2 regions of the Massilia sp. CCM 8734 genome follow, and region 1 is predicted to be linked to the other one. Evidence: riboswitches for the same ligand, from Rfam matches in the RefSeq annotation. Region 1 holds a riboswitch; the other holds the start of a gene.
The links. A riboswitch is a leader RNA that binds a small molecule or an ion and turns the genes downstream of it on or off. The one in region 1 is predicted to bind glycine.
Positions count from the first base shown of each region.

Region 2: it holds a riboswitch for glycine, as region 1 does, so the genes downstream of both, F2P46_RS32260 (D-amino acid dehydrogenase) here and gcvT (glycine cleavage system aminomethyltransferase GcvT) in region 1, are expected to answer to the same signal.

Region 1 is NZ_WHJI01000014.1:121,755-137,345, forward strand. It holds gene F2P46_RS15250 (pilus assembly protein) at 1-2,679, shown strand, start outside; gene F2P46_RS15255 (type IV pilin protein) at 2,676-3,098, shown strand; gene F2P46_RS15260 (peptide chain release factor 3) at 3,219-4,895, shown strand; gene F2P46_RS15265 (cupin domain-containing protein) at 4,991-5,401, opposite strand; gene F2P46_RS15270 (hypothetical protein) at 5,398-5,754, opposite strand; gene F2P46_RS15275 (cache domain-containing protein) at 6,012-6,410, shown strand; gene F2P46_RS15280 (methyl-accepting chemotaxis protein) at 6,412-8,034, shown strand; gene gcvP (aminomethyl-transferring glycine dehydrogenase) at 8,057-10,954, opposite strand; gene gcvH (glycine cleavage system protein GcvH) at 11,064-11,444, opposite strand; gene gcvT (glycine cleavage system aminomethyltransferase GcvT) at 11,507-12,625, opposite strand; glycine riboswitch at 12,710-12,815, opposite strand; glycine riboswitch at 12,834-12,919, opposite strand; gene F2P46_RS15300 (ATP-dependent Clp protease proteolytic subunit) at 13,054-13,614, shown strand; gene F2P46_RS15305 (hypothetical protein) at 13,784-14,053, opposite strand; gene F2P46_RS15310 (hypothetical protein) at 14,236-14,823, opposite strand; gene F2P46_RS15315 (DUF1631 family protein) at 15,082-15,591, shown strand, end outside.
Region 2 is NZ_WHJI01000057.1:1,349-15,103, forward strand. It holds gene F2P46_RS32245 (RtcB family protein) at 1-1,198, opposite strand, end outside; gene F2P46_RS32250 (RNA-binding protein) at 1,743-3,206, opposite strand; gene rtcR (RNA repair transcriptional activator RtcR) at 3,491-5,107, shown strand; glycine riboswitch at 5,217-5,325, shown strand; gene F2P46_RS32260 (D-amino acid dehydrogenase) at 5,493-6,725, shown strand; gene F2P46_RS32265 (hypothetical protein) at 6,839-7,585, shown strand; gene F2P46_RS32270 (C39 family peptidase) at 7,619-8,212, shown strand; gene F2P46_RS32275 (MerR family transcriptional regulator) at 8,326-9,342, shown strand; gene F2P46_RS32280 (carotenoid oxygenase family protein) at 9,360-10,769, shown strand; gene F2P46_RS32285 (enoyl-CoA hydratase) at 10,779-11,555, opposite strand; gene F2P46_RS32290 (murein transglycosylase A) at 11,614-12,825, opposite strand; gene F2P46_RS32295 (hypothetical protein) at 12,809-12,991, shown strand; gene apaG (Co2+/Mg2+ efflux protein ApaG) at 12,994-13,368, opposite strand; gene rpe (ribulose-phosphate 3-epimerase) at 13,550-13,755, shown strand, end outside.

The DNA.
Region 1 (15,591 bases):
AAGGTCATGTGGGAAGTAAACAACCAGAAAACCGGTTTCGAGGACCTGGGCTACACCTACAGTGCCCCGGTCCTGGCCAGGATCAAGCCCGACGCCACCGCCACCCCCATCCCGATGGTGGTCGTCGGCAACGGCTACAACAGCGACCATCCGACCGCCACCGGCCACGCCGTTCTCTACGTGATGAACGCCAAGACCGGCGCGCTGATCCGCGCGATGGACACTGGCGTGGGCGCCAAGGCGACCCCGAACGGCCTGTCCTCGCCTTCCGTGCGCGACACCGATAACGACGGTTACAGCGACACCGCGTTTGCCGGCGATATCGAAGGCAATATGTGGAAGTTCGACCTGGTCAACGGCGGAACGCCGAAGAAACTGCATGCCGGCGGCACCGCCGGGCGCGCCATCACCATGGCGCCAGCCCTGGCGGCCCATCCGTCTGGCGGCACGATGGTGATGTTCGTCACCGGGCGCATCCTGACCCCGACCGATATGGTCTTGAGCCCGGCCGATACGACCAATCCGCACTATGCGTATGGCGTGTGGGACCTTGCCGACGTCACCAAGGCAAGCTACGTCGAGCAGATCTTGGGCAATTTGGAGTATCAGCCGGCGGGTGCGAAATTGAAGGTTCGCACCGTGACCAATAAACCATTGAACTACTCTAATGATGTCAACAAGGGCTGGCAAGTCGCCTTGCCCCCGGGCGAACGCGTGGTGGGCAATGGCGCCTACGTGAACGGCAATGTGTTCCAGTTCTTCAGCACCAACCCGACCGTCACGCCGAATATCAAACCGCCGGGCGAGAACTGGTGGATGCAATTGAACTACCTGACCGGTGGCGACACACGGGCGGTGGTGTTCGACTTGAACGACGACCGCAAATTTACCGCCGACGACCTGATCGATGTGACCGTGGCGGGCCCTCCCGCCACCACCACCACCATGTACCCGGTCGGACGCCACATGGGCGGCGGCGTGCGTTCGCAACTGGTTGGCGTAGCCGCCGGCGGCGTTGACGTGTTCCAGGCAAGTTTCGACCGCAATGGCGCGGCCACGCCACCGATCATTACCGAAGTCGATCCGATCGTCATGAAGGGCGAGCGCGGCGTGTCCGGCGGCCACTTCGATACCGACTTTTTCTGCTATACCCTGTGCGGCGGCGCCCAAAGCAACGCGGCCGGTACGGCGCAGTACGGCTATCTGAAAGTGGCTGGCGGTTACTACGGCCTCGGTCGCGCCTCCGACACGGCGTCGGTGGGTGCCAAGCTCAATTACATTCACGTGCATGAATACGATGATATCTACGATGTCACCGGCATCAGCATGATCAATCCGAGTCAGGATCTGCAGCGTCTGCACAAGGCGTTCAGTGCCACCAGCACGAGCACCACGTACTCGGTCGATACGCCAGGGTATAAGGCGACGAAGACGTATCCGTCCAGCGCGACAGTGACGGCCGGCCCGACCAAAACCGAGACCCTGGTGAACTCCAACAACCAGAAAAACCAGGTCAGTTACAATGCCGATACGGCCTACGAGTACATCTCGGGACCGGTGCCGGCTCTGGTTGATGGCAAGTTTGCCATGGTAACGAAGAGAAAATACACATCGACCGTGGTGTTGAACAACTACACCTTCGCGCCTTCCGGCAACAGCAGCTATCCGTATAAGCAAACTCGCGAAAGGATCGAGAAATCGTGGGACACCGTCGTGACGGAGAACGTGTTCGCGGAGAACAAGGAGTTCAAGTTGTTGATGGCAAACCAGGAACATTCGCCGGCAATCAACTTCAAGGTCGCCGGTGCGCTCGTGGCGGGCAAGCAGGCGGAGTATGACGGCGGCGTCACCGGATTCCAGACCGCGGACAACATGAAAGTGTCTGAAATGACGAAATATTCAATGGCATCCGTGAAAGAGATGATGTGGTCGATGCCCTTGAACGCATTTAACATCAAGGAATGGGTACCGGGTCCGATGCGTACCGGCGTCCATCCGATGAGTCCGGTCTGCGCCGGCATCAGCATCGCTGAGCCGAAAGATGGCAAGGACAATGCCTGGCGCAATGGCGCGCTGACGCTGCAAGTGGTCTCGGCCAACATTACCCAGGACGACATCCAGTTGAATGTGCCTGGCCAGCCGGCACTCGGCTACCGCCTCAAGTCAAGCAGCTACGGCCAAAATAGCGGCAAGCTGATTGCGGAGTACCTGATCTACTGGCACCATCCAGTCGTTGCCTGCATGACCGATGGCACCTACAAGATGGCACCGGACAAGACCGACAAAATCGTGGGCGCCGTCGCCGTGGCCGCCAATCCGGCACAGGGCTCGAAAGATCCGCACGGTGTATTCGTTCCAGGCGCCGGTGAGACACCGTCGACGATTCCACCGCCACCGGAGAATACGGTGATCAAGAACGACAACGGCAGCATCACCACGATCGTCTGGCGGCATGAGGCGTCGGGAACGGAGGGCGGCTACATCCGCAAGGGCACGCAGACGATTTCGTGGCCGAATGGCGGTCCTGCCACGGGTCCTGCCACGGGTGGTGGCATCGTGGTCGGTGGCGAGATCGAGGCTGACAAAGAATGCAAAGAAGATTGCGATGCCGATAAAAAGGGCGGCACTGCCCAGGCGCCCAACATCGGGCGCATTAACTGGCGGGAGCTGCAGCGATGATGGCAACAGCACGCATGATGCCGGGGCGTCGCCGCTCCGGCGGCTTCACCCTGATCGAGTTGATCGTGGCGTGCGCCGTGGTGGGCATCCTGTCCGCCATCGCGTACCCGGCTTATACCCAGTACGTGTATTCCTCGCACAGGTCGACCGCCAAGGCCATCCTGAGCGAGCAAGCGCAGTTCATGGAGCGCTTCTACACGACCAATTCGACCTATGTGGGCGCGACGGTGCTGGTCGCGCAGTCGCCGAAAACGGGGCAGGGCAAGTATGTGATCGCGCTCGCCCCGGCAGCGACAGCGACGACGTTCAGCGTGACCGCCACGCCGCAGGGCCAGCAGGCCAACGATAAATGCGGCACGCTGACGCTCGACAGCACCGGTGCGACCAAGGTCAGCACCACCGCCACCGGCTGCTGGTAAGCGAGCGGCAGACGGCAGTAACAGGCGCGGCTCCCCGCCGCGCCTGAATCAGTTCACACGAGCAGGGCAAGTATCGGTAAAATCGTGGGTTTTGTGCGAGGCCATGTTATGGCTGAGAATATGGCCAACGATACCGATACTTCCCTTCCCGCTTCAGACCTTCCCGATTCCGACACGCCCGTACCAAGCGCGACGCTCGCCCCGGCGGCGATTGCCCGCGAAGTGGCGCGCCGCCGTACCTTCGGCATCATTTCCCACCCCGACGCGGGCAAGACCACGCTGACCGAAAAGCTGTTGCTGTTTTCGGGCGCGATCCAGATGGCCGGCACGGTCAAGGCCCGCAAAAGCGGCCGCCACGCCACCTCCGACTGGATGGAGATCGAAAAGCAGCGCGGCATTTCGGTGGCCAGCTCGGTGATGCAGTTCGAGCACCGCGACCACGTCATCAACCTGCTCGACACCCCCGGCCACCAGGACTTTTCGGAAGATACCTACCGTGTGCTCACGGCGGTCGACTCGGCCCTGATGGTGATCGACGCGGCCAAGGGCGTCGAAGCGCAGACCATCAAGCTGCTGGCCGTGTGCCGCATGCGCAATACCCCGATCGTCACCTTCATGAACAAGATGGACCGCGAAACGCGCGATCCGCTCGACCTGCTCGACGAACTCGAATCGGTCCTGAAAATCCAGTGCGCCCCGGTGACCTGGCCGATCGGCATGGGCAAGAACTTCCGCGGCGTGTACCACCTGCTGCGCGACGAAATCATGCTGTTCAAGGCCGGTGAAGAAAAGGCCGACGGCGCCTTCGAGATCGTCAAGGGCATCGACAATCCGAAGCTGGCGGCCATGTTCCCGCTCGAAATCGAGCAGCTGAAAATGGAAGTCGAGCTGGTACACGGCGCCTCGCACCCGTTCGACCTGGAACGTTTTCTCGCCGGCGTGCAGACCCCGGTGTTTTTCGGCTCGGCCATCAACAACTTCGGCGTGCGCGAAATTCTCTCGGCGCTGGTCGACTGGGCCCCGGCCCCGCGCGAGCGCGACGCCACGGTGCGCGTGGTGGGCCCGGGCGAACAGCCGTTTTCCGGTTTCGTCTTCAAGATCCAGGCCAATATGGACCCGGCCCACCGCGACCGCATCGCCTTCCTGCGCGTGTGCTCGGGACGCTTCGAGCGCGGCATGAAGATCAAGCACCTGCGCCTGGGGCGCGACATCAAGGTCTCGTCGGTGGTCACCTTCATGGCGTCCTCGCGCGAACAGGTCGAGGAAGCCTACGCCGGCGACATCATCGGCTTGCCGAACCACGGCAACATGCAGATCGGCGACAGCTTCTCGGAAGGCGAGATGCTGCAATTTACCGGCATTCCGTATTTTGCCCCGGACTTCTTCCGCTCGGTGCGCATCCGCAATCCGCTCAAGATCAAGCAGTTGCACAAAGGCTTGCAGCAATTGGGCGAAGAGGGCGCGGTGCAGGTCTTCAAACCGGTCCAGGGCGGCGAGCTGGTACTGGGCGCGGTCGGGGTGCTGCAGTTCGAAGTGGTGGCCAGCCGCCTGCTCAACGAATACGGCGTCGACGCCGTGTTCGAAGGCACCAGCATCAGCAGCGCGCGCTGGGTCAGCGGCGAAGACAAGCGCATCCTGTCCGACTTCGAAGCGGCGCTCGGCCACAACGTCGCTTACGATGCGGCCGGCAACATGGCCTACCTGGCCACTTCCAACGTCAACCTGCGCCTGACCGAAGAACGCTGGCCCAAGCTGACCTTCCACGCCACGCGCGAACACGCGGTCAAGCTGGCCTAAGTCGCCTGCCGGCGGCCGCCCCCGCAACCGTCGTCCCGCATCGCCGCGGGCGACGGTTTTTGCGTTTACGCCACAACTGTTACGCGCGCCGACGCTTACTTGGCCGGCGTGGCGAGCGGCTGCTTCCTGTCGACCATGAACACGCCGACCAGGCGCATGCCGGCGCTGCCCGGGTTGTGGGCGTCATGCACCACCCCGGCCGGCACCACGAAGGCGTCGCCGGCGCGCAACAGGCGCGCTGGCGCGCCGTCCACCAGCAACTGGCCTTCGCCTTCGAGCACGTAGCCGATTTCGTCGCCCGGATGGGTGTGGCGCCCGGCGCGCGCGCCGGGCGCCAGTTCGACCCGCATCACCACCGCATCGGTGCCGGGAAACGAGGATGCGGCCCGGTGCACCGGCGTGCGCACGACGCCGCCCGACGCTGGGGCAGGCGTGGGCGTGGGCGTGGGCGCGGCGCAGCCTGCCAGGCCCAGGCCGAGCAGGCAAACCAGGGCAGGGCGCCTCATGGCGTCGCTTTCGCGTCGCGCGCGATGGCGCGCGCCAGCAGCCAGGCGTCGACCACGCTGGCCAGCCAGCACACCAGCATCACGCTGGCGGCCAGGTTCATCATGGGCGAGGCGGCGTCGCCCTGCTGGTGCAGGCGTTCGGCGATCAGCACCGGGTCGGCCGGCAGCGCGCCGCGCAGGACTTCATCGACCAGCGCCGAGGCGCTGTCCATCACCTTCTTGAAAAAATAGATGGCCGCCATCAGGGTCGGCACGATGAACAGGCAGGCGCGCGCGCGCCGGCGCAGGTAATACTGGCCGGCGCCTGGAAACACCAGGCCTGACAATAACAGGGCGACAACTGAACGATCCATCTCTCTTCCTAGACTGGTTGGCGCGGTCCGCACGATTGATCCTGCGCAAACCGGCGCCCCGCGCGAACGCGTAAATTTACCTATGCGCTCAGGAAACATTGCGCAAACTCATTTTGCGCAGGCCGGCGGGCAGACAATGATACCTGCGCCGGCGCCGGAATGCGCGTTCATCGACGTTGAAGGACATCATAGTGAAGATTCTCATCAAGGCTGGCGTCTGGCTGGCCTGTTTCTGGGGCGCGGCGGGGGCGTGCGGCGTGGCGGCGGCGGCCGAACCGAGCGAAAAGGATGCGGTCGCGCTGGCCGAAAAGGGCGCGCGCTTCATGCGCCTCAAGGGGAAGGAAGAAATGATCCGCCGGATTAATGCCCGTGACCCCGAGTATAACCAGGGCTCGCTGTACCTGGCCATGCGCGACCTGGGCGGCATCACCGTAGCCCATCCGACCGTGGCCCTGATCGGCAAGGACCTGCGCGATGTCCCGGACGCCGACGGAAAACTGTTCCGCCACGAGATGATTGCGGTTGCCAACGGTCCGGGGCGTGGCTGGGTCGACTACAAGTTCAAGAATCCGGTCAGCGGCAAGGTCGAGGCCAAGACCACGTATGTGTTGCGCATTGGCGACGTGGCCCTCGAAGCCGGCGTCTACAAGCACTGACATGCTCGAGCGCCTGCGTATCGGTCCCAAACTGCTACTCGCACCGTGCATGGTGCTGATGCTGCTGATCGCCTCGTGCGGCAGCGCGTGGCATGCGATGGCGCGCCAGAACCAGGCGCTCGAGATCGTCGTCAACGAGCGCGCCGCGCGCATCCGCGAGGCCGGCGAACTGGCCAGCGACGTCCAGCAGGCGCATGCGCGCATGTATCAGCTGCTGACCTGGATCGGCGCCAGTTTTTCGGCGCCGCGCATCGATGGGCTGGGCCAGGATATCTACCGGCGCCACGCCGCCATCGAACACAAGTTCGCGGCCCTGGCGCGGCGCACCGGCGGCCATGGTCCCGGGCAGCGCTTCATCGCCCAGGCCGGGGCCGCGCACGCCACCTACGTGCGCGCCATCCTCGACGTGATCGAGTTTTCGCCGGTCGATCATTCGATGAGCGCAAACGCCATGTCCAAGGCCGAACAGGCTTTCGCCGTGGTGGCGCAACGACTGGCCGAACTGGCGCGCTTCGAGCAGGAACTGAGCGAGCAGGCGTCCAGCCGCGCGGCGGCCGATCTGGCCGCCTTGTCGGTGCTGGTGCCGCTGCTGGTGGCGCTGTCGGTGGCCGCCACGCTCGCCATCACCATGCTGGTGCGGCGCGCGCTGTTGCGCGGCGTGGCGGGCATCAGCGCGGCCGCCGGCGAACTGGCCAGCGGCAATCTGACCCCAAAAAACCGCAGCTACGGGCGCGACGAAATCGCCGACAGCGCGCGCACGCTCGACGCGGCCGTCGGCGCCCTGAACGCCACCCTGAAAAGCATGTTGGCCTCGGCGCGCTCGATCGACACGGCCTCGCGCGATATCGCCACCGGCAGCGCCGGCCTGTCCACCCATGCCAGGGCCCAGGCCGGCGTGCTGCGACGCGCGGCCGGCACGGTGGGCGCGCTTGGCGCGGCGGCCGGCGGCGCGCTCGAGGGCGCGCGCGGCGCCAACCGGCTGGCCGACGAAGCGTCGATGCAGGCCCTGTGCGGTGGCGGCGTGCTGGACCGCCTGGTCTTGTCGATGGCGGCGCTGCGCGGCAGCGCGCAGCGCATGGCGCAGGTGGTGGGGGTGATCGACAAGCTGGCTTGCCAGACCAATGCGCTGGCGCTCAATGCGGCGGTGGAAGCGGCCAGGATCGGGGAGCAGGGCAGCGGCTTTGCCGCGCTGGCGGGAGAAGTGCGCGCGCTGGCGCAGCGAACGGCTGGCGCCGCGCAGGAAATCGGGGTCCTGATCGCGCATTCGCTGGCCGACATCGACGGCGGCAGCGCCATCGCCTCGGAGGCGGGCGCGCGCATGGCCGGCATTGCGCAGTCGGTGCAGCAGGTGGGGGACATGGTTGGCCGGATCGGGCAAGCGAGCGTGGGCCAGGCCGGCGTGATCGGCGCGGTGAGCGAGGCGATCGTCGAGATCGACCAGATGACGCGCCACAATTCGGTACTGGTGAAAGAGGCGGCAGAGGCGGCCCGAAGGCTGCAAGGCCAGGCTTCAAGCCTGTCGACAGCGGTCGGCGGGTTCCAGCTTGACGACAGCGTGCCCGAGATGGAAGGGCCGCCGAAGAAAGCCGCGCCGCATCTGCGGCTCGCTTCCCGGCGGCCCTGACTTTAGGGGAGCGGGGTCCCCTTTACTCGTAGTCGCTGATCGGCGCGCAGCCGCAGAACAGGTTACGGTCGCCGTACACATTGTCGGCGCGGCCGACCGGCGGCCAGTACTTCTGCTTGCGCAGCGACGCCACCGGGAAGGCGGCTTGCTCGCGGCTGTACTTGTGCTCCCAGACGTCGGCGGTGACCACTTCGGCCGTGTGCGGCGCACCTTTGAGCGGATTGTCCATGCGGTCGTACTCGCCGCGCTCGACCTTCACGATCTCGGCGTGGATGGCGATCATGGCGTCGATGAAGCGGTCCATCTCGGCCTTCGACTCGCTTTCGGTCGGCTCGATCATCAGGGTTCCCGGCACCGGGAAGCTCATGGTCGGCGCATGGAAACCGAAGTCCATCAGGCGCTTGGCCACGTCTTCGTTGCTGATGCCGGTGGCATCGGTGATCGGACGCAGGTCCAGGATGCACTCGTGCGCCACCAGGCCGTCGTGGCCCGTGTACAACACCGGATAGTGCGGCGCCAGCCGGCGCGCGATGTAGTTGGCGGCCAGGATCGCCGTTTCGGTGGCGGCGGTCAGGCCTTCGCCGCCCATCATCGCGATGTACATCCACGAAATCGGCAGGATGCTGGCCGAGCCGAACGGCGCCGCGCTGACCGCGCCGATGCCCGCTTCGTCACGCGTGTAGCCGCTCGAACGCTGGTTCGGCAAGAATTTGGCCAGGTGCGCGCCCACGCCGATGGGACCGACGCCGGGGCCGCCGCCGCCGTGCGGGATGCAGAACGTCTTGTGCAGGTTCAGGTGGCTGACATCGCCGCCGAAGCTGCCCGGCGCCGCCACGCCGACCAGCGCGTTCATGTTGGCGCCGTCGATGTAGACCTGGCCGCCGTGCGAGTGGATGATCTCGCACAGCTCGGCGATGCCTTCTTCGAACACGCCGTGGGTCGATGGATAGGTGACCATCACGCAGGCCAGGTTGGCGCTGTGCTGTTCGGCCTTGGCCTTCAGGTCCGCGAGGTCGACGTTGCCGCTGGCGTCGCAAGCGGTGACGACCACCTTCATGCCGACCATATTGGCCGACGCCGGGTTGGTGCCGTGCGCCGACGAGGGGATCAGGCAGATATTGCGATGGCCTTCGCCGCGCGACTCATGGTAAGCCTTGATCACCAAGAGGCCCGCGTACTCGCCCTGCGAGCCGGCGTTCGGCTGCAGCGACACGGCTGCGTAGCCGGTCAGCGCGCACAGCATGTCTTCCAGCTGGCCGATCATCTCGCGGTAGCCGACCGTCTGCGCGTCGGGTGCGAACGGGTGGATGTTGGAAAACTCGGGCCAGGTGACCGGGATCATCTCGCTCGTTGCATTCAGTTTCATGGTGCAGGACCCGAGCGGGATCATGGTGCGGTCCAGCGCCAGGTCCTTGTCGGCCAGGCCGCGCAGGTAGCGCAGCATTTCGTGTTCCGCGTGGTAGCGGTTGAAGGTCGGATGCGTCAAATACGTGCTGCTGCGCGCCAGCGCTTCCGGGAAGCCGTCCTGCGCGCTCGCATCAAACGCGTCGAAATCGGGCGAGGCCGGGGCGTTCGGGACGCCTTGCGAGAAGATCGTCCACAGCAGCGCGATATCTTCGCGGGTAGTGGTTTCGTCGAGCGAGATGCCGACGTGCTTGTCATCGACCTTGCGCAGGTTCACGCCGTGTTCGACGGCGATGGTGTGCAGTTCGGCCGCGCGCGCGCTCTTGATGGTGAGCGTGTCGAAGTAGGTCGTGTTGACGATCTCGTAGCCGAGCTGGCCGAGCTTGGCGGCGGCGATGGCGGTGAAGCGGTGCACGCGCTGGGCGATGCGCTGCAAGCCTTTGGGGCCATGGTAGACGGCGTACATCGAGGCCATCACCGCCAGCAGGACCTGCGCGGTGCAGATGTTGGAGGTGGCTTTTTCGCGGCGGATGTGCTGCTCGCGCGTTTGCAGCGCCAGGCGATACGCCTTGTTGCCTTGCGCGTCGATGGTCACGCCCACCAGGCGGCCGGCCATGCTGCGCTTGAATTCGTCGCGCGTGGCCAGGTAGCCGGCATGCGGGCCGCCGAAACCGAGCGGCACGCCGAAGCGCTGGCTGTTACCGACGACCACGTCGCAGCCCCAGTCGCCCGGAGGCGTCAACAGGGTCAGGGCCAGCAGGTCGGCGCAAGCGACGACCATGGCGCCGGCCGCGTGCAGTTTTTCGACGGCGGCGCGGTAGTCGCGCACATCGCCATTGACGCCCGGGTACTGGATCAGCACACCGAAGCAGGGCTCGGTCAGGGCGCCGATGTCGGCCGCCGCGATCGTGCGCACTTCCACGCCGATCGGCTGGGCGCGCGTCTGCACCACTTCCAGCGTTTGCGGCAGCACGTCGTCGGCGACGTAAAACACGTTCGAGGCCGACTTGCCGACGCGCTGGATCAGGGTCATGGCTTCGGCGGCGGCGGTGCCCTCGTCGAGCATCGACGAGTTGGCGATGCCCATGCCGGTCAGGTCGGTGATCATTTGCTGGAAGTTCAGGATCGCTTCCAGGCGGCCTTGCGAAATCTCGGGCTGGTAAGGCGTGTAGGCGGTGTACCAGGCCGGGTTTTCAAAAATATTGCGCAGGATGACGCCCGGCGTGTGGCTGTTGAAGTAGCCCTGGCCGATCATCGACTTCATGACCTTGTTCTTGGCGGCGAGCGCCTTGAGTTTGCCCAGCGCCGCCTGCTCCGGCATCGGCTCGAAGAACTGGCCCAGTTCCAGCTTGCTCTTCTTGCGGATATTGGCGGGCACGATGGCGTCGATCAGCGCCGCGCGCGACGGATAGCCGAGCGTGGCCAGCATGGCTGCCTGTTCGGCGGTGGACGGGCCGATATGGCGCGGGATGAACGAGTCGCGTGCTTCGAGTTGGGTCAGGCTGGTGCGGGTCATGGTAGTGGGGGCCGGTAGTGGAGCCGAAAAAGGGACTGCCGCCGCTGGACGCGACGGCGGACTGAAAAGAGACGGCCGCCGCGATGGTCATCGGGGCGGCCAGGAATTTTTACTCTGCGGTGGCTTTGCCGTAAGCGGTGGCGTCGAGCAGGCCGTCGATGGCGCCGGCGTCGCTCGGCTTGAGCTTGAACAGCCAGGCCGCGTAGGCGTCGGTGTTGATCGAGTCCGGCGCGTCGGCGACACTGTCGTTGACGGCGATGCACTCGCCCGAGACAGGCGCATAGATGTCGCTGGCCGCCTTGACCGATTCGACCACGGCGGCGTCGTCGCCGGCGGTGAAGACCTTGCCCACTTTTGGCAGTTCGACGAAGACGATGTCGCCCAGCGCGTCCTGCGCGTATTCGGTGATGCCGACGGTGAGGGTGCCGTCAGCTTCGGCGCGTACCCATTCGTGGGACTCGGTGTATTTCAGGTCGGCTGGGATGTTCATAGTGTTTGCTCCAAAAGGTCGCGGTCGATGTAAATACTGCTCATTAGTGTAGGTGCCAGGAATCAGGCAGCGAGGATTTTACCGTTTCGCACGAACGGCAGCTTGATCACGCTGGCGGCCAGCTTCTTGTCGCGGATTTCGACGTGCACGGTGTCGCCCACGGCCACGCCCATCGGCACGCGCGCCAGCGCGATCGCTTCCTGCATGGTCGGGCTGAAGGTGCCGCTGGTGATTTCGCCGGTCGCGCCGTCAGCGGCGAGCACTTTCTGGTGCGCGCGCAAAATGCCGCCTTTTTCGCGCAGGATCAGGCCCACGAATTGAAAGTTCTGGCCCATCGCCTTGAGCGCGGTCTTGCCGATGAAGTCGCGCTCGGCGGCCAGGTCGATGGTCCACGCCAGGCCGGCGTCGAGCGGGTTGACCGTGTCGTCCATGTCCTGGCCGTACAAATTCATGCCCGCTTCCAGGCGCAAGGTGTCGCGCGCGCCCAGGCCCGCCGGCGTGACGCCGGCCGCCACCAGCGCATTCCACAGGTTCTCGGCCTGCGAAGCGGGGAAGGCCAGCTCGAACCCGTCTTCGCCGGTGTAGCCGGTGCGCGCCACCATCACGTCGCCGAAGGCGGTGTCCTTGACGATGACGGCGTTGAACGGTTTCAGTGGCTCGGAGGCGGCCTGGGTGCTTGGCAGCACCTGCCACACCTTGGCGCGCGCGTTCGGGCCCTGCACGGCGATCAGCGCCATTGGCTCGTTGCCGTCGCGGCGCTGGGTGATCGTCACGCCGCTTTTGGTGGCGTCGTTCTGGGCGCTGATCCAGGCCACGTCTTTTTCGGCGGTGCCGGCGTTGACGACCAGGCGGAACCAGGTCTCGCTGAAGAAGTAGACGATCAGGTCGTCGATGACGAAGCCCTGCGGATTGAGCATGCACGAATACAGGGCCTTGCCGGCCACTTGCAGCTTGTCGACGTTATTGGCCAGCAGGGCGCGCAGGAAAGGGCGGGCGTTCTCGCCTTCGATATCGACCACGCACATGTGCGAGACGTCGAACATGCCGACATCGCTGCGCACGGCGTGGTGTTCTTCGATTTGCGAGCCGTAATTGACGGGCATGTCCCAGCCGCCGAAATCGACCATCTTGGCCCCGGCGGCGCGGTGTGCGGAATTGAGCGGGGTCGTTTTAAGCGTCATGGAATCCTCAAGGCAGAGTGAATGGGGGTACGACGAGCAGACGTGGCGCGCCCAAGGGAGTACCTTTGGCCGTTCCGTGTTGCTTCGCGCCCCTCTGTCCTTGATACCTGAGAGATAGCGGATGATGCTCCGCCTGCCCCTTCGGTGGGCCGCCGGCGTGGTGCCGCGGCCGCTCTCCAGAGTTCAGCCGTTGGCGCTGTGCGCCGCCGACCCCTGACCGGTCCTTTTGCCTGAGAGTTTTTGGGTGATGCCCCTTCGGCGGCAGCCTGCGCTGCCCTCTCCCGATCAAGACTGTGGAGGATATGCCAGCAGGGCGGAACTGTCAACCTTGCCAGGGGCGTGCGCGGGTGCGCACGAATGAGATGCGCGGAAAACCATGCTTGGCCCGATTTGTTAAAATAATTCATCTACTTTGCGAGCAGACAGCCATGAGCGAAGAAAAAACGACCCCATCGACGGATGCCTGGTTCACTTTGTCGGGCGATGTCAACAGCGATATGGTGCACCGCGTGTTCGATGCGGTGGACGGCATGAGCGAAAACGGCGTCGAAACGGCGCACGTCTTGATCCAGTCGAACGGCGGCTATGTCAGCGACGGGCTTTGCCTGTACAACTTCCTGTCGAATGCGCCGGTCAAGTTTGTGATGTACAACGCGGGAGCGGTGGCCTCGATCGCCGTGATCCTGTTTTTGTCCGGCAGGCGGCGCTACGCCAGCGAAACGGCGCGCTTCATGGTGCACAAGTCGCATGCCACGGCCTCGCCGGGGGCGCGTCCGGATGCGCTCAACATCATTGTCGAAGGGCTGCGCGCCGACGACGCCCGCACCGAATCGATCTTGCGCAAGCATATAGAGTTGTTGCCCGAGCAGTGGGCGATCCACCAGTATTCCGACCTGCACCTGACCGCGCGCGACGCCAAGGTGGCGCGCATGGTCAATGACGTGGCCGACTTTTCCCCGCCCAAGGGCGCGCGCATCCGCAATATCTAAGATTGCCGGTGCAGCCGGTCCCCGGGCCGGTGTGCGCCCCAGGGCCGCAATCGCGCAAAAAAAGAGCCTGTCAACGGCCAGGCCGAGGCAGACTCTTTCTATTGCTTCCTGTTGGTTTGGTGCATGGCGCCGCCCGGAAACCCGGCGACGCCAGCCGGGGTCACGCTAATCAGCTTTTGCTACCGCTGCTTTTGCTGCCGCTGCCGGAAGACGAACCCGACTGTTTACTGCCCGAGCCGGAACCGGACTGTTTCGAATTGCTGTCGTCATTTTTGTGGCTTTGGCGGCCCGCTTCCACGTGCTGCTCGTGGGTACCGCCCTGGGTGCCGCCGCTTTTGCCGCCCGAGCCGCTGCCGGAGCCTTGCGAGCCCGATTGCTTGTTCGAGCCGGAGCTATCGCTTTGCTTGTTGCCCTGACCGCTTTTCTGATTCGAGTTCATGTTCATTCCTTTTCAAAGTTTGAAAATGTCGTGCTCGCCGGTGGAGCTGAAGAGGCGCTCTCGTCTGCGTTTCCGGTGACACAATCATGCGAGCCGCACTGTTGAAGAGGTATCGGAATGCGCCTTGAACTCGTGTAGGATTAGTTCCTACAAAATTGAAACAAATGCTGACAGGAACAGTCTTAACGATTCGGCGGCATGCGGCTGCCGCGTTGCGCCTCGACGGCGGCGTTGACCGCCAGCAGGGTGGTCTGGAACGCCAGGTTGTCGATGATGCGCGCCAGCCGCGCCGAAGTCTCCGCTGAGCACGATGATGCCGGCCGGCCGCGGATGGCGGCGCGCGGGGCGCTGTCGATGCAGGCGCCGTGCGCACCGCCGCTTTGCATGGCCCGTTCGATCAGATTGCCGCGCGGCGCCGGCAGCGTTGCGGGCAAGCGGCGCGCGGGGGCGGCCGGGGCGCTCATGCTGGCCCTGAGCCACAGGCCGAGCAGGGCCACTCCGGCGCCGTTGGCCATGATACAAAACCATACCCACAGACGCGCGGTGGTGTAGCTGGCCTCGGTCCCGGTCCCGGTGGCGATGGCGGCGGAGGCGGCGAAGCGCAGGGCGTCGCTATTGTCGGCTAAACTTTGGGCGGCCGGTGCCGTTACCGGGTCCATCAGGGCAAGCTGGCTCAGCAGTACGCTAGCCAGCCAGGCGCTGAGCGCCACCAGGACGGCGAAGCAGAGCGTCAGAGTCAGCTTGAGGTCGGCACGGCGGCTGCTTATCATGGCGTAGTCCTTGAGAAAGGGGTTGCTCTGTGGAATTGTTATTATGTTAGAGAAACTCTCAGGCTCGGATTTGTTTTTAATCAACAGTCGAAATGACGATTTGGGGCTTCTTATTGAGGGAAAAGCAAGAATGAGCATACTCACCATGCGATTAAACAAAAAATAACACTTTGTTTCAAACTTTCCGGTTGCCGGTCGGCAATAATGTGAGAGAATGTTTGTTATGGCAAAAGATCTTTAACCCCGAACGAGCAGACAATGGCTCCACCTTCACCCTCCACAGCTGCTAGGAAGACAGGTCCGTCACGCCACGAGTTGCTGGAAACGCTGCTGGGCAGTGTGACCAAGCACGTCAATGACCAATTGATGGCGGTAGCGACGCGTCTCGTTGCGGCGTTGCTGGATGTGACCGATCCCGCGCTCGATGCGCGCACGGTGTTCCTGCGGGTGAAGTCGGGCAATCTGCTGAAAAACAACACTTACGCCTTCTTTCATGTTGCCGCCTCCGGCATCGTGCGTTCCATGCGCGCCGAAATCGAATTGCTGGCGCCATCGCCCAAGAAGACCTTGGCGAGCGTGCCAACCACGCTCGAACTGGTGCCGTACGAAGAGATGGACAGCCGGGTCGCGTTCGACGCCATCAGCCGCCCCTTCGAAATGCAGTATGCGACCCAGATCGCCACGCTCAATGTCCGGCTCGGTTTCCTGCTCGAACGCGACGTGCTGCGCATCAGCCAGAATCCGTTCCGGCCCGAGATGTTCCTGTCG
Region 2 (13,755 bases), on a different contig from region 1:
CCACATCCACCAGGTCGCGCTGGGCGTGCATGACGGCGTCGATATCCTTGTACGCCATCGGAATCTCGTCGATCACGTTTTCATCCTTGCGGCATTCCACGCCCTCGGTCGCCTTGACCTGGTCGTCAACGGTGAAACGACGCTTCGCTTCGGTACGGCTCATGGTGCGGCCGGCGCCGTGGCTGCAGCTGTTAAAGCTGTCCGGATTGCCTTTACCACGAACGATAAAGCTCTTCGCCCCCATCGATCCCGGGATGATACCCAGTTCACCCGGACGGGCCGACACGGCGCCCTTACGGGTAATCAGCACATCTTTACCGAAGTGATGCTCCTTCTGCACATAATTATGGTGGCAATTGACCGCCTCCACGTGCGTCTCGAACGGCTTGGTGATCACGGTACGCACCGCCGCGATCAGGTTATGCATCATCACGTCGCGATTGGTGCGGGCGAATTTCTGCGCCCAGCTGACTGCCTCGATGTAATCGTTATAGTGCTGCGTTCCTTCGGCCAGGTACGCCAGATCCTGGTCGGGCAGGTTGATGAAGTGCGTGCGCATATCCTTCTTGGCCAGCTCGATGAAGTGGGTGCCGATGGCGTTACCCACGCCGCGCGAACCCGAATGCAGCATGAACCACACGAAACCTACCTCGTCCAGGCAGACTTCCACAAAATGGTTACCGCTTCCCAGGGTTCCCAGGTGACGGTAGTTATTCGTGGTTTTCAGCTTCGGCGTTTTCAGGCAGATGGCGTCGAATTCATCCTTCAACTGGCCCCAGGCCACATCCACCGCCGCTGGCGGCGTATTCCACGAACCCTCATCGCGGCCGCGGTAGCCGCGCGTCTTCGGCGACATACCGTGCGGGATCGCGCGCTCGATGGCGCTACGCAGCGCCGACAGGTTATCCGGCAGGTCGTTCGCGGTCAGGGTGGTCTTGGCAGCCATCATGCCGCAGCCAATATCCACGCCAACAGCCGCCGGAATCACCGCGCCGAGGGTCGGAATCACGCTGCCAATGGTCGAGCCTTTACCGAGGTGAACGTCGGGCATGACCGCGATATGCTTGTAGATGAACGGCATTTTGGCGGTGTTGGCCAGCTGCTTCTTGGCCACGTCTTCCACCGGCACGCCTTTGGTCCACATTTTGACGTGGCGGCCATCGTCCACATTCAGGACATCGTAGTTTTCGTTTTTCATATTTTTCTCACTATATATAAGGTGATGCAAGGGGGCGACAACATCGCCCGGATAATTTGCTCTACCAGTTGAGCTACGGCCGCTTGCGCAACCGCCCGGACTCGAACCGGGAACGCAATGTAGTCCGGACTGCATTCGCCAAAAATCAATTCCCGACAAGGAGTCGGCGGGACAAACAGTTGCCGGCTTCAGGCCAACAGCAACCCCTATGTAGTCCTGCCCGCATTCGGGGTAAAACGATTGAGCACGGCGCGACAAGAAAAATCCGATGCGAAATAGATTTGGAGATGTATTCGCACCAAGCATTCGCACCGCGCTCAAAACCTGTACAACAAATTCCCGACAAGGAGCGGCAAGACATGTCAGCTGTAGGACGCGAAGCCCTTGCAGCCGTGGATGTAGTCTTAACCTGCATTCGGGGTAAAACGATTGAGCACGGTGCGACAAAATTTTGCTGCGAACTTGGACATTTGCAAAATGTATTCGCATCGGCATTCGCACTGCACTCAAAACCGGTACATCAAAAAAACTTACTCAAGCAACCTTACTCAAGCGCGATCGCTTCGATCTCGCCCACCCAATGCGCCGCGCCCAGCTGGCCGGCCGCAAAGGCGGCGATGATTTTGAACACATCATCCGAAAAACCACCGACATTCAACACATCGGCGCGTTCCGCCGCCTGGCTGGTACTGTTCGGCGTGCAGTCGATACACACCAGCCGCGCCGCCGGATTGCGCTGCTTGAACACCGCCCATTCGGTCATCGTGGCGGTGGCGCCCGCACGCTGGTCGATCCACGATTCATTGTCGGACACGTACACCACCAGGTCGGCCATCACCTTCTGCTTGTTCATGTGCGCCAACGGTGCGCTGCAATTGGTACCACCGCCGCCAATCGCCGCCAGCTTCTGCGCATTGGTCATGACCGTATCGCGGGCATTCAATGCGCAAACCCGCACATAATTCTCGAACGGCAGCACCAGTGCATCCGGATTCTTGCGCAGCATCGCTGCGGCGATCAGCCCGGCCACATCGATACAACGCACCTTCGAGGTGCCGCCGCCCCGATAACCCGACACCGGCGACTGCATCGATCCGGATACATCCGGGCAAATCACGACCTTGCCCTCCACCTGCGGCACGTTCGACAGCGACAGTTCCAGCGCATCCTGCAAAGCATCGCTGATGGCCCGTGGCACATCGTCTGAAGCCGCCATATACGCCGACATTAGCTGGTACGGAAACACGCCCGCCTTGGCAATCGCCACCGGATCGCGCAGCTTGTCGGCGATGACTTCGACCATGCCCGGCAGCGCGTACACACCATTGCGGCCGAAGGTATTCAAATTCATGCGCACCATGTGCCAGCCGCCCTGGCGCGCAATCTGCGCCCATGCCTGCGCCGACAATGACAATGAAGTCAGCATCTGGAACGGCACCTCCGGCACCGGCTGCGACTGGTCGGCCTTGTACGCTTCGAAGGCCTTCAGCGCATCCGGCAGCGCCTCCGCGTTAAACGGCTTGCCGATCGACCAGGCGAAAAACGCTTCACGCCAGGCTTGCGACGGCTTCGGATGCACCATCTTCACCACATCGCCCAGCGACGGCATGGCGCCGATCGAGGCCGCCAGCAGCTCTTTTTCCGATGCGCGGTTCAACCATTGCTGCACCAGCTTTTTCGACCGGCTGCCCAGCGATTTACGACCCGCCGCGCCGGAGCGAATAATCTGTACCACATTGCGCAGCATCTTGCCGTTATTGACCACGCGGCGGAACACCGGGGTCAGTTCCGGCGCGCCCTTGGCGGCCAGTACAGCGGTCAACAGCGCCGGCATATCCTTCATATAACCGCGTTCGCGGCAGTAAATCGCGGTCTGCGCGATAAATTTGGCGTCGACCTTCTCGCACAGCTCCAGCACCGTCGCCAACTGCGATTGCGCATTGACGTAATAGGTCGAATTCAGGCATCCGGTGGCGGCATACTGCGCCAGCTGGTGCCGTGGCGTCATGCTGTAAGCCGGAGCGCCTGTCGAATTAAGACCATCGGCGCGAGGGACAAAGATTCCCTTCAAGGTCTGGAACAACTGTGCGTTTGCCATTTTGCCTTCCTCATTTTTCTTGTTTGTATCTCCTCTATTGCAAAGGGCGTGCCAGCTCGCAGCCCATCCGCATCAATTCCCCTTAAGTCCTTGATTTAAAAAAGATTACCAATTCGCCAAGCCAAACCGGCAAGAAATGGACAAGCTGGCAAGCACGTGATAAATTATCCGACAAGATAAAACTTTATACAGATATGAAACAGAAACGCATCGTGGTCATCGGATTCGTCGGCACCCAGCTCGACAGTGGCAAGGGCCCGGCCCGTTGGGAGAAGTGGCGCCCAAGCATCGCCATCACCCAGCACGAGGAATACGCCGTGCACCGCTTCGACATGCTCTACAGCGGCAAATTCGGCCCGGTGGTCGACGCCGTCACGGCCGACATCGCCGCCGTCTCGCCCGAAACGACGGTGGTCCCGCACAACATACCGATCAGCGACGCCTGGGATTTCGGCGAGGTCTACAGCGCCCTGTTCGATTTCGCCAAGCGCTACCCCTTCGATCCGGACAACGAGGATTACTGGATCCACATCACCACCGGCACCCACGTCGTGCAGATCTGCATGTTCCTGATGACGGAAGCGCGCTTCTTCCCCGGCCGCCTGCTGCAAAGCTCGCCGCCACGGCGCCAGTCCACCACCGAACCGGGCAGCTACGCGCTGATCGACCTCGACCTGTCGCGCTACGACCAGATCGCCCAGCGCTTTTCGCGCGAGCAAGCCGAAGGCGTGGCTTTCCTCAAGTCCGGCATTGCCACCCGCAACGCCAGCTTCAACACCATGATCGACGAGATCGAGCGCGTGGCCATCAAGTCGCGCGCGCCGATGCTGCTGATGGGGCCGACCGGCGCCGGCAAATCCTTCCTCGCGCGCCGGGTCTACGAACTGAAGAAAACGCGCCACCAGATCGACGGCAAGTTCGTCGAGCTCAACTGCGCCACCCTGCATGGCGACGGCGCCGCCTCGACCCTGTTCGGCCACGTCAAGGGTTCCTTCACGGGCGCCGCCGCCGACCGCCCCGGCTTGCTGCGCAGCGCCCACAAAGGCTTGCTGTTCCTCGACGAAATCGGCGAACTTGGTCCGGACGAACAGGCCATGCTGCTCAAGGCCATCGAAGAAAAGCGCTTCCATCCGGTCGGCAGCGACAGTGAAGTGCAGAGCGACTTCCAGCTCATCGCCGGCACCAACCGCGACCTGGCAAGCGAGGTGGTGGCCGGGCGCTTTCGCGAAGACTTGTACGCGCGCATCAATTTATGGACCTACGCCCTGCCCGGCCTGGTGGACCGGCCCGAAGACATCGAACCCAACCTGGTCTACCTGCTCAACCAGTTCAGCCAGGAATACGGGCAGATGGTGCGTTTCAACAAGGAGGCGCGCGAGCGCTACATGCGCTTTGCGATGTCGCCCGAGGCAGTCTGGGCCGGCAACTTCCGCGACCTGTCGGCGTCGGTCACGCGCATGGCGACCCTGGCCGAGGCGGGCGGCATTTCGGAGGGCATCGTCAGCGCCGAAGTGGCCCGGCTGCAAAAACTCTGGCACCACTACACGCGCGCGCCGGCGCCCACCCTGGCCGAGGTCGACCTCGCCGGGCTAATGGGCGACGAAGCCGCCGCCGGCCTCGACCTGTTCGACGCCCTGCAACTGGCCGCCGTGGTGCAGGTGTGCCGCGCGTCGAGCACCTTGTCCGACGCCGGGCGCAAGCTGTTCGCCGTCTCGCGCAGTGCCAAGAGCAAACCCAACGACGCCGACCGCCTGAAAAAATTCCTGGCGCGGTTCGACCTGGACTGGGATCGGGTCAGCGGCAGTCGGTAATTTGTCGGTATTGTCTTGGAAACAACAGCTATCATTTAAATAGGTTGTATTGGCGATAATTCCTGCGGTATTCTGCATACATATGCCCACGGCATACTTAGCGCAACGCTAAGCGTTATCGGGAGAGTCTGTCGATCGCAATGTCTCAGGTAAGGATCGATGGCGCCGAAGGAGCAACCGCCCCGGAATCTCTCAGGCCCCAGGACCGATAACGCATTTGAACTCTGAAGAGCCACCGGGAGTCGTCATCCGGTGCACCGAAGGAGCAAACCGGCCACGCATCGCGCGTTGCCGGCGAATCTCTCAGGTCCAGCACAGAGGGGGTATCCGACGCGCAGCGGCGCGCGGACTCTCCTATCTGACGTTTTTCGGACCTGGAAGACACATGAAAACCATTGCAGTAATAGGCGGCGGGATCACCGGCGTCACGACCGCTTACGCCCTTGCCAAACGTGGCTTTGCCACCACCCTGCTCGAACAACACCGCTACGCGGCGATGGAAACCTCGTTCGCCAACGGCGGCCAGCTGTCGGCCTCCAACGCCGAAGTCTGGAACCACCGCTCCACCATGCTCAAGGGCTTGAAGTGGATGTTCCGGCGCGACGCGCCGCTGCTGGTCAGCCCAAAACCGAGCTGGCACAAGCTGTCGTGGTTCGCCGAATTCGCCGCCGCCATTCCCCACTACCGCAGGAACACCGTGGAGACGGCGCGCCTGGCGATTGCCGCGCGCGAGCACCTGTTCGCGTGGGCCGAAGCCGAGGGCATCGACTTCGACGTCAAGCGCAAAGGCATCCTGCACATCTACCGCGACAAGGCCGGCTTCGAGCACGCCGCCAAGGTCAGCAGGATGCTGGCCGCCGGCGGCCTGGCGCGGCGGGCGGTGACTCCCGGCGAAATGCGCGCCATCGAGCCGACCCTGGCGGGCGACTTTTACGGCGGCTTTTTCACCGACAGCGACGCCACCGGCGACATCCACAAATTCACCACGGGCCTGGCCGCCGCCGCACGCCGCAATGGCGTGGACTGCCGCTACGGCATGCGGATCGGCGCAGTGCGCACCGACGGCCGCCACGCCCAGGTGACCGTGGGCGACGGCGAGCGCACCCAGACCGAGACCTACGACGGCATCGTCATCTGCGCCGGCACCGCCAGCCGCGCGCTGGCCGCCAGCCTGGGCGACCGGGTCAACATCTATCCGGTCAAAGGCTACTCGATCACGGTCAACCTGAACGACGCGGCCAGCCAGGCGGCCGCACCCACCGTCAGCCTGCTCGACGACGCCACCAAGCTGGTGACCAGCCGCCTGGGGATCGATCGCTTCCGCGTGGCCGGCACGGCCGAATTCAATGGCTTCAACCGCGACATCCGCGACGACCGGATTCGCCCGCTGATCGACTGGGTGCATGAATGCTTCCCCGGCGTGAACACGCGCAGCGTGATTCCGTGGGCCGGCCTGCGCCCGATGATGCCGACCATGCTGCCGCGCGTCGGTCGCGGCAAGTCGCCCTGCGTCTTCTATAACACGGGCCACGGGCATCTGGGCTGGACCCTGTCCGCCGTCACCGCCGACATGATCGGCGACTTGATGCAACGCTCTCTCGATTTTCCGACGCACTGACCATGTGCGTTGACAACGGTGTCCGGCATGCGTGCATGCCAATGCAGTCGCAGCACCCACCCCGCCTGGACAGGCGGGGCTCCAGTATCAATCTATGTGAGGAGAAGTCAATAATGCAAACAAAAATGCTCTCATGCCGTCCCATGCTCGCCGCCCTGCTGTGCGGCGCCAGCCTGGCCCTGGCCGGTGCGCCGGCACAGGCCCAGTCCGATGGGACCAGCACCTTCAAAGCGGTGCCCAAGCGCGCGGCAGCGGCGGCGCAGGCTGCGGCCCAGCGCGACTTCGCCCAGTTCGTGACGCACCAGGTACAAGTGCGCGGCGCCAGCGGCGCGCCGGTCGACTTCCCGCTCGACATCAACGACATGCAGGACCTGAAGGACGCCAAGATCGGCTACGGCTTCCCGGTCTATACGATCGATCCGAACGAGCTGCTGGCGGGACGCGGCAGCATGAAACAGATGGCCAAGGCGACCGGTCAGTGGCGCTTCGTCATCCTGTTGAACCGGCGTCCGATCGGCATGGCGACGGTGGAACTCAATAACGGGAACTACGAAACGGTCGCCTACGGCGCCGCCGTGCTGGCCAAGGATGTGGATGCGTCGATGGGCTACTACGCCGACGCCGAGCGAAGCAATGTGCGTTTCGTGCGCATCTACCAGGCGCGGTCCGACGTGCTGGAAGTGGTCGCCCGCGAAGACGGCCGCACCCGCTATGCACCTTTGCATTCGGCGCGCGAATCGCTGCTGATGCAACAGCGCGCCGTCAAGGACGGCAAGGCCGGCGACGCCCTGATGGACGAAGCGGAGCTGCTGCAGCCGCTGCGCAGCGCGGTCAAGCAGAACCTGGACGCTTCGAAGTAAGCCGACCATCCTCAGAACGAATCAGGAGATAACATGAACACAAATATGAAAAAGATCGTCGTCGGTGTCTCACTTTTGCTGGCGCTGCCGGCAGCCATGGCGCAATGGCGCACGCTGAGCGTGCCGCTGACGACCCAGGAACACAGCCAGTGGTGCTGGTCGGCGTCGAGCAAGGCGGTGCTGAACTATTACAAGAAGACACCGAGCCAGTGCCAGATCGTAAACTGGGCGTTCGGCTTGAACTACGCCTGCGGAAACACCTACTTCAACTGGAACAGCCCGGCCAACCAGCCGAACAATATGTACGGTTCCAACGGCAGCGTGCAGAACATCCTCAAGGCGTGGGGCGTGGCGAACGGCGCATACAGCGTGGCCTCGTCATGGAGCAGCGTGGTATCGGACATCAACGCCAATCGTCCGTTCGTGATGCGCTACGGCTGGAGCAACGGCGGTGGGCACATCATGGTGGGACGCGGGTACGAGACGGCCAATGGCGTGAACAACGTGTACATCATGGACCCTTGGCCGGGTGAGGGCCAGACCTACCGCACCTATAACTCCGCGGTGTCGGCGTCGGACCATCGCTGGACGCACACGCAGCGCATGAGCATCAACGGACCGACCTGAATGGCCTGAATTGCAAAACCGGGGTTTTCCCCGGTTTTGCAGGCTGTTGACGCGCTTGCGCTTGACCCTCTCGCTACGTGACGGTTTACCATCTTGCAAATGGAGAAACCGGCATGCTACTGAAAATAGGACAACTGGCCAAACGCAGCGGCTTGAGCGTGCGCGCCTTGCGCCATTACGACGATATCGCCTTGCTCACGCCCTCGGTCCGCTCGGACAAGGGTTACCGCCTGTACGACAGCGCGGACGTGGCCCGCCTGTATCGCATCCAGGCGCTGCGCCGCCTCGACCTGCCGCTCACGCAAATCCAGGCGATGCTGGCCGACGGCGGCGCCAGCCTGCCGCAGGTGGTGGCGCAGCAGATCGCGTCGCTCGAACGCCAGATCGCGCAAGCGAGCGCCCTGCACGGCCAATTGCGCGACTTGCAGGCGCAACTCGACGAGCGCCACGAGCCGTCGATGGACAACTGGCTGGCCGCCCTCGAACGCATGGCCGCCAGCGCACGCTACTTCACCGACGCCGAACTGCATACGCTCAAGACGCGGCGCCAGCACAGCGGCAGCGGCGGCGCCAATGCACAGCTGACCGCCACGCTGCACGAGCTGATGGCCCGGGGCCTGGCGCCCGACAGCCCTGAAGCCGGCGCGTTCGCGCAACGCTGGATCGCCACCCTGCTGGAGAGCGTGGGCGGCGATGAAGGGATGCTGATGAAGCTCTACGCCATGAACTGGAACGAGCCCACCCTGCACACTCTCAGCGGGGTTGACCGCGCGGCGATGCAGTTCATCTCGCACGCCATGGCGCACCGGCGCCTGGCCATCTACGCCAACTACTGCAGCCCGGCCGACATGGCCCTGCTGCGCCAGCACTACGTCAAGCAAACCGACACCTGGCCCATCCTCATCTGCGCCTTGCGCAATCACCTGGCCGAAGGCACGCCGGCCGCCAGCGTCGAGGTGCAAGCACTGGCGCGCCAGTGGCAGGCCCTGTCGCTGGCCAAGGCGGCGGGCCAGCCCGCGCTCCAGGCCAAGCTGCGCCACGCTTTCGACATGGAGCCCGGCTTGCGCACCGGCTCCGGCATCGACGCGCCGCTGATCGCGTACGTACGCGAAGCCATGCACAGTCTTTAAACCCACCAGGAATCACCATGCCAGGCCATTTCTTCACGGGGAACTACGCTCCCCTCGATACCGAATGCGACATCGACGCACTGCAGGTAGCCGGCACGCTGCCGCCGCAACTGCGCGGCGCGCTGTACCGCGTCGGACCGAACCCCCGCTTCGCGCCGCGCGACGACCACTATCACTGGTTCTCGGGCGACGGCATGGTGCACGCCTTCTTCATCGACGACGGCAAGGTGGCCTATGCCAACCGCTGGGCGCGCACGCCGAAATGGCAGCTCGAAAATGACGCCGGCCATGCGCTGTTCGGCACCTTCGGCAACCCGGCCACCAGCGACCCGTCAGTCCACGGCAAGAACAGCGGCACCGCCAATACCAATATGGCCTGGCACGGCGGGCGCCTGTTTGCGCTGGAAGAATCGCACCAGCCGTTCGAAATGGACCCGCACACGCTGGCGTCGAAGGGGCACCAGGATTTCGACGGCGCCGTGAACAGGCGCTTCACCGCGCATCCCAAGGCCGATCCGGCCACCGGCGAGCTGCATTTTTTCTCCTACCTGCCCGACAGTCCGGGGGAGCCCAACATGCAGTACGGCGTGCTCGATGCGCACTGCCGGGTCACCACGTCAGGCGTCTTCCGCGCCCCCTACGCAAGCATGATGCACGACTTCATGCTGACCGAACGCCATGTGCTGTTTCCGGTTACCCCGCTGACCATCAGCGTGGAACGCGCCATGAAAGGACTACCCTTGTTCGCATGGGAAGCGGAAAAGCGCAGCCACGTCGGCATCGGCGTGCGTGGTCAAGCGATGGACAAGCTGCGCTGGTTCGCCAGCGACGCCTGCCACGTGTTCCATGTGATGAACGCCTGGGACGATGGCGGGCGCATCGTGGCGTATGTGATGGAGTCACGCACCGCACCCGGCATGCCCAACGCCGACGGCAGCCCTGGCGACCCGGCCGGCATGGCGGCGTGCCTGTGCCGCTGGACGTTCGATATGGAGAGCGATGGCGATAGTTTCGAGCGCACCATCCTCGACGACCTGGCGGCGGAATTCCCGCGCATCGACGAGCGCTTTAGCGGGCGCCGCAACCGCGTGGGTTTTTACTGCTGCCACAGCGTGCAGCGCATCAGGAGCGGTTCGGAGAGTGTGCTGTACGACGCGCTGGCATGCTTCGACTTTGCCTCTGGCACGCGCCAGCTCTATACACTGCCGGCCGGCGACGTTGTCTCCGAACCGGTCTTCGTGGCGCGCTCGGCGCAGTCGCCCGAGGGCGATGGCTGGCTGCTGGCGGTGGCGTGGCGCGCCAAGGAAGGCCGCAGCGACCTGCTGGTGATCGACGCGACGGACCTGGCGGCCGGCCCCGTCGCAACGGTGCGCCTGCCGCACCGGATACCGTTCGGCTTTCACGGCTGCTGGCGCGCCAGCGACTGACTTACAAACTTACAAGCCGTCGAAGTTGGGCGGACGCTTGGCCAAAAACGCCTGCATGCCTTCTTTCTGGGCGGGCGTGCCGAACGCCGCGTGGAAGTAGCGGCGCTCGTAGCGCACGCCTTCGGTCAGGGTGGTCTCGAACGCGCGGTTGACGCTGTCCTTGATCGCCATCGCCACCGACACCGACATCGAGGCGATGGTGGTGGCCGCAGCCAGTGCTTCTTCCATCACCTTGTCCGCCGGGACCACGCGCGATACCAGGCCGGTGCGCTCGGCTTCGGCCGCGTCGATCATGCGCGCCGTGAGCAGCATGTCCATCGCCTTGGCCTTGCCGATGGTGCGCGGCAGGCGCTGCGTGCCGCCGGCGCCTGGGGTCACGCCGACCTTGATTTCGGGCTGGCCGAATTTGGCGGTGTCCGCCGCGATCAGGAAGTCGCACATCATGGCCAGTTCGCAGCCGCCGCCGAGGCAGAAGCCCTGCACCACGCCGATGACGGGTTTGCGCACGTTGAGGATATGTTCCCAGTTGCGGCCGATGTAGTTGCCGCCGTAGGTGTCGCCGTAGTCGTAGTCGACCATCGCCGCGATGTCAGCGCCGGCCGCGAAGGCCTTTTCGCTGCCGGTCAGGATGATGCAGCCGATATTGCTGTCAGCGTCGAACTTGTAGAGCGCGTCGCCCAGTTCATCCATCATGTTGTCGTTCAGGGCGTTCAGCGCTTTGGGACGGTTCAGGCGAATCACGGCCACTTTGCCGTGGGTCTCGATCAGCAGGTCTGCATAGTTCATGGAATCCTCTATAAAAAAGCGTGGGGTAATGTGCGATTGTAGCCAATCTGCGCGTCAATCAGGGTTTGGGCAACAGCACCCAGAGCTGGCCGCGCTGCTTCATGCGGCCGGCGTTTTCCATCGCATCAATGCCGAAGCCGAAGAAGAAGTCGGCCCGCACCGCGCCGCGAATGGCGCCGCCCGTGTCCTGCCCCATCACCAGGCGCCGCATCGGCACCTCGCTGCCCGATTCGGTGGTGGCCAGCCAGATGGGCGCGCCGAGCGGCAAGAACGTGGGGTCGATCGCGACCGAACGCGCCGGCGTCAACGCCACGCCCAGTGCGCCCTTCGGTCCGACCGAGGGATCGGGCAGGCGCTCTTCGCGAAAGAAAATGAAGCTCGGATTGGCGTTGAACAGTTCCTGGCGCCGCTCGGGATGCGCCGCAATCCAGGCCTTGATGCCCTGCGCGGTAGCCTGCTCCGGCGTCAGCTCGCCCTGCTCGATCAGCCAGCGTCCGATGGCCTTGTACGGATGGCCGTTCTGGTCGGCGTAGGCCACGCGTACCGTCTCGCCGCTGTCGGCCAGCTTGACCCGCCCGGAACCCTGCACTTCCAAAAAGAACGCTTCGACCGGGTCGTCGACCCACAGCAGTTCCTTGCCGGGGATGTCGGCGCGCTCGATCTCGGCGCGGCTGCCGTACGGGACCACCTTCTTGCCCACCAGCCGTCCGCGCACGCGCCTGTTTTTCAGCTCCGGATACACGCTGGCCAGGTCGATCGTCAGCAGGTCGTCCGGCACCCGGTACAGCGGTGTCTGGAAGGCGCCGCCGCGTTTGCGGGCGCCGCGCAGCAAGGGTTCGTAGTAACCGGTGATGAGGCCCGTGTCGACGCCGTCAGCCGCGCGCACCTGGTTCGGCACGAACCAGGTTTCAAAATAGCTGCGCAGGGCCGCGCCATTGTTTGCATCAACCGTGCGCGCGGCGCCGCACGCGGTTTTCCATTCGGGCTTGCGCGCCAACACCCCGCACGAGGTCATGAAAGCCGGCCAGGCCTGGCGCAGGTCGTCGCGCTCCCAGCCCGGCAGCGCGGCAAAGGTCGATGGCGTCATCAACGGCGCCGGTTCGGCCTTCGCTGGCGGTGGCAAAGGCGGCTCTGGCGGCGGCTCCACCCGCATTGCCGGCGGCGGCATGACGACCGGCGGCGCCTGTTTGGGCTCGGGCGTGGTGCATGCCGCGAGGACCAGCGCGACGGCGCCGGCCGAAACGAGTAAACTGATGCGTGTTGAAGACATGGGAGTCGATATGTGGGTGTTAATGCTTGAAGCAGGCGTGGCGTTTTTCCTGCTGGTGTTTATCGTGTGGTGGACGATGTATTCGGGACCGAAGCCGACCAATAACGACCAGCAGCTGAACGCGCCGGAGAAAAAACAGGAACTCCCCGACGACACCAGCCGCTGAGATCAGTGCAGGGTGCGCGGCAGCGACAGCACGAATTCGGGAATCTTGGTCTCGAACTGATGGCCGTCTTCGGCCACGCAGAAGTATTCGCCGGTCATCGAGCCTTGCGGGGTCGCCATCTGGGTGCCGCTGGTGTATTCGAACTGTTCGCCCGGCTGCAACAGCGGCTGATGCCCGACCACGCCCAGGCCGCGCACTTCGTCGATGTGGTTGTTGGCGTCGGTGATGACCCAATGCCGCGAGATCAGCTGCGCGCCGACGGTGCCGGTGTTTTTTATCGTAATCGCATAAGTGAACACGTAATTGCTTCGGCTCGGATCGGACTGCTCCGGCAGGTACTGGGTCCTGACAGTGACAGTAAATTCGTAAGCGGCCATCTGGATTTCCTTGATTAAGACTGTAAAAGTTGCCCGAGTGAATTTTCAGGTACCGGCCTGACACGGCCCGGCGAAGCATCATACCTTGCGCGGCAAAATGGGGCCGGCCGCAAGGGCGCGCCACGGGAGAGCGTAAAATAGCGCATCTTCATTAACCGCAAGCTTTTTGCCAGCCGCCGCCATGACCACTTTCCGCATCGCTCCCAGCATTTTGTCCGCCGATTTCGCCCGCCTTGGCGAAGAAGTCCGCAATGTCGTCGCCTCGGGTGCCGATATCATCCACTTCGACGTCATGGACAACCATTATGTTCCCAACCTGACCATCGGCCCGCTGGTGTGCCAGGCGATCCGCCCGCACGTGCAGGTGCCGATCGACGTGCACCTGAT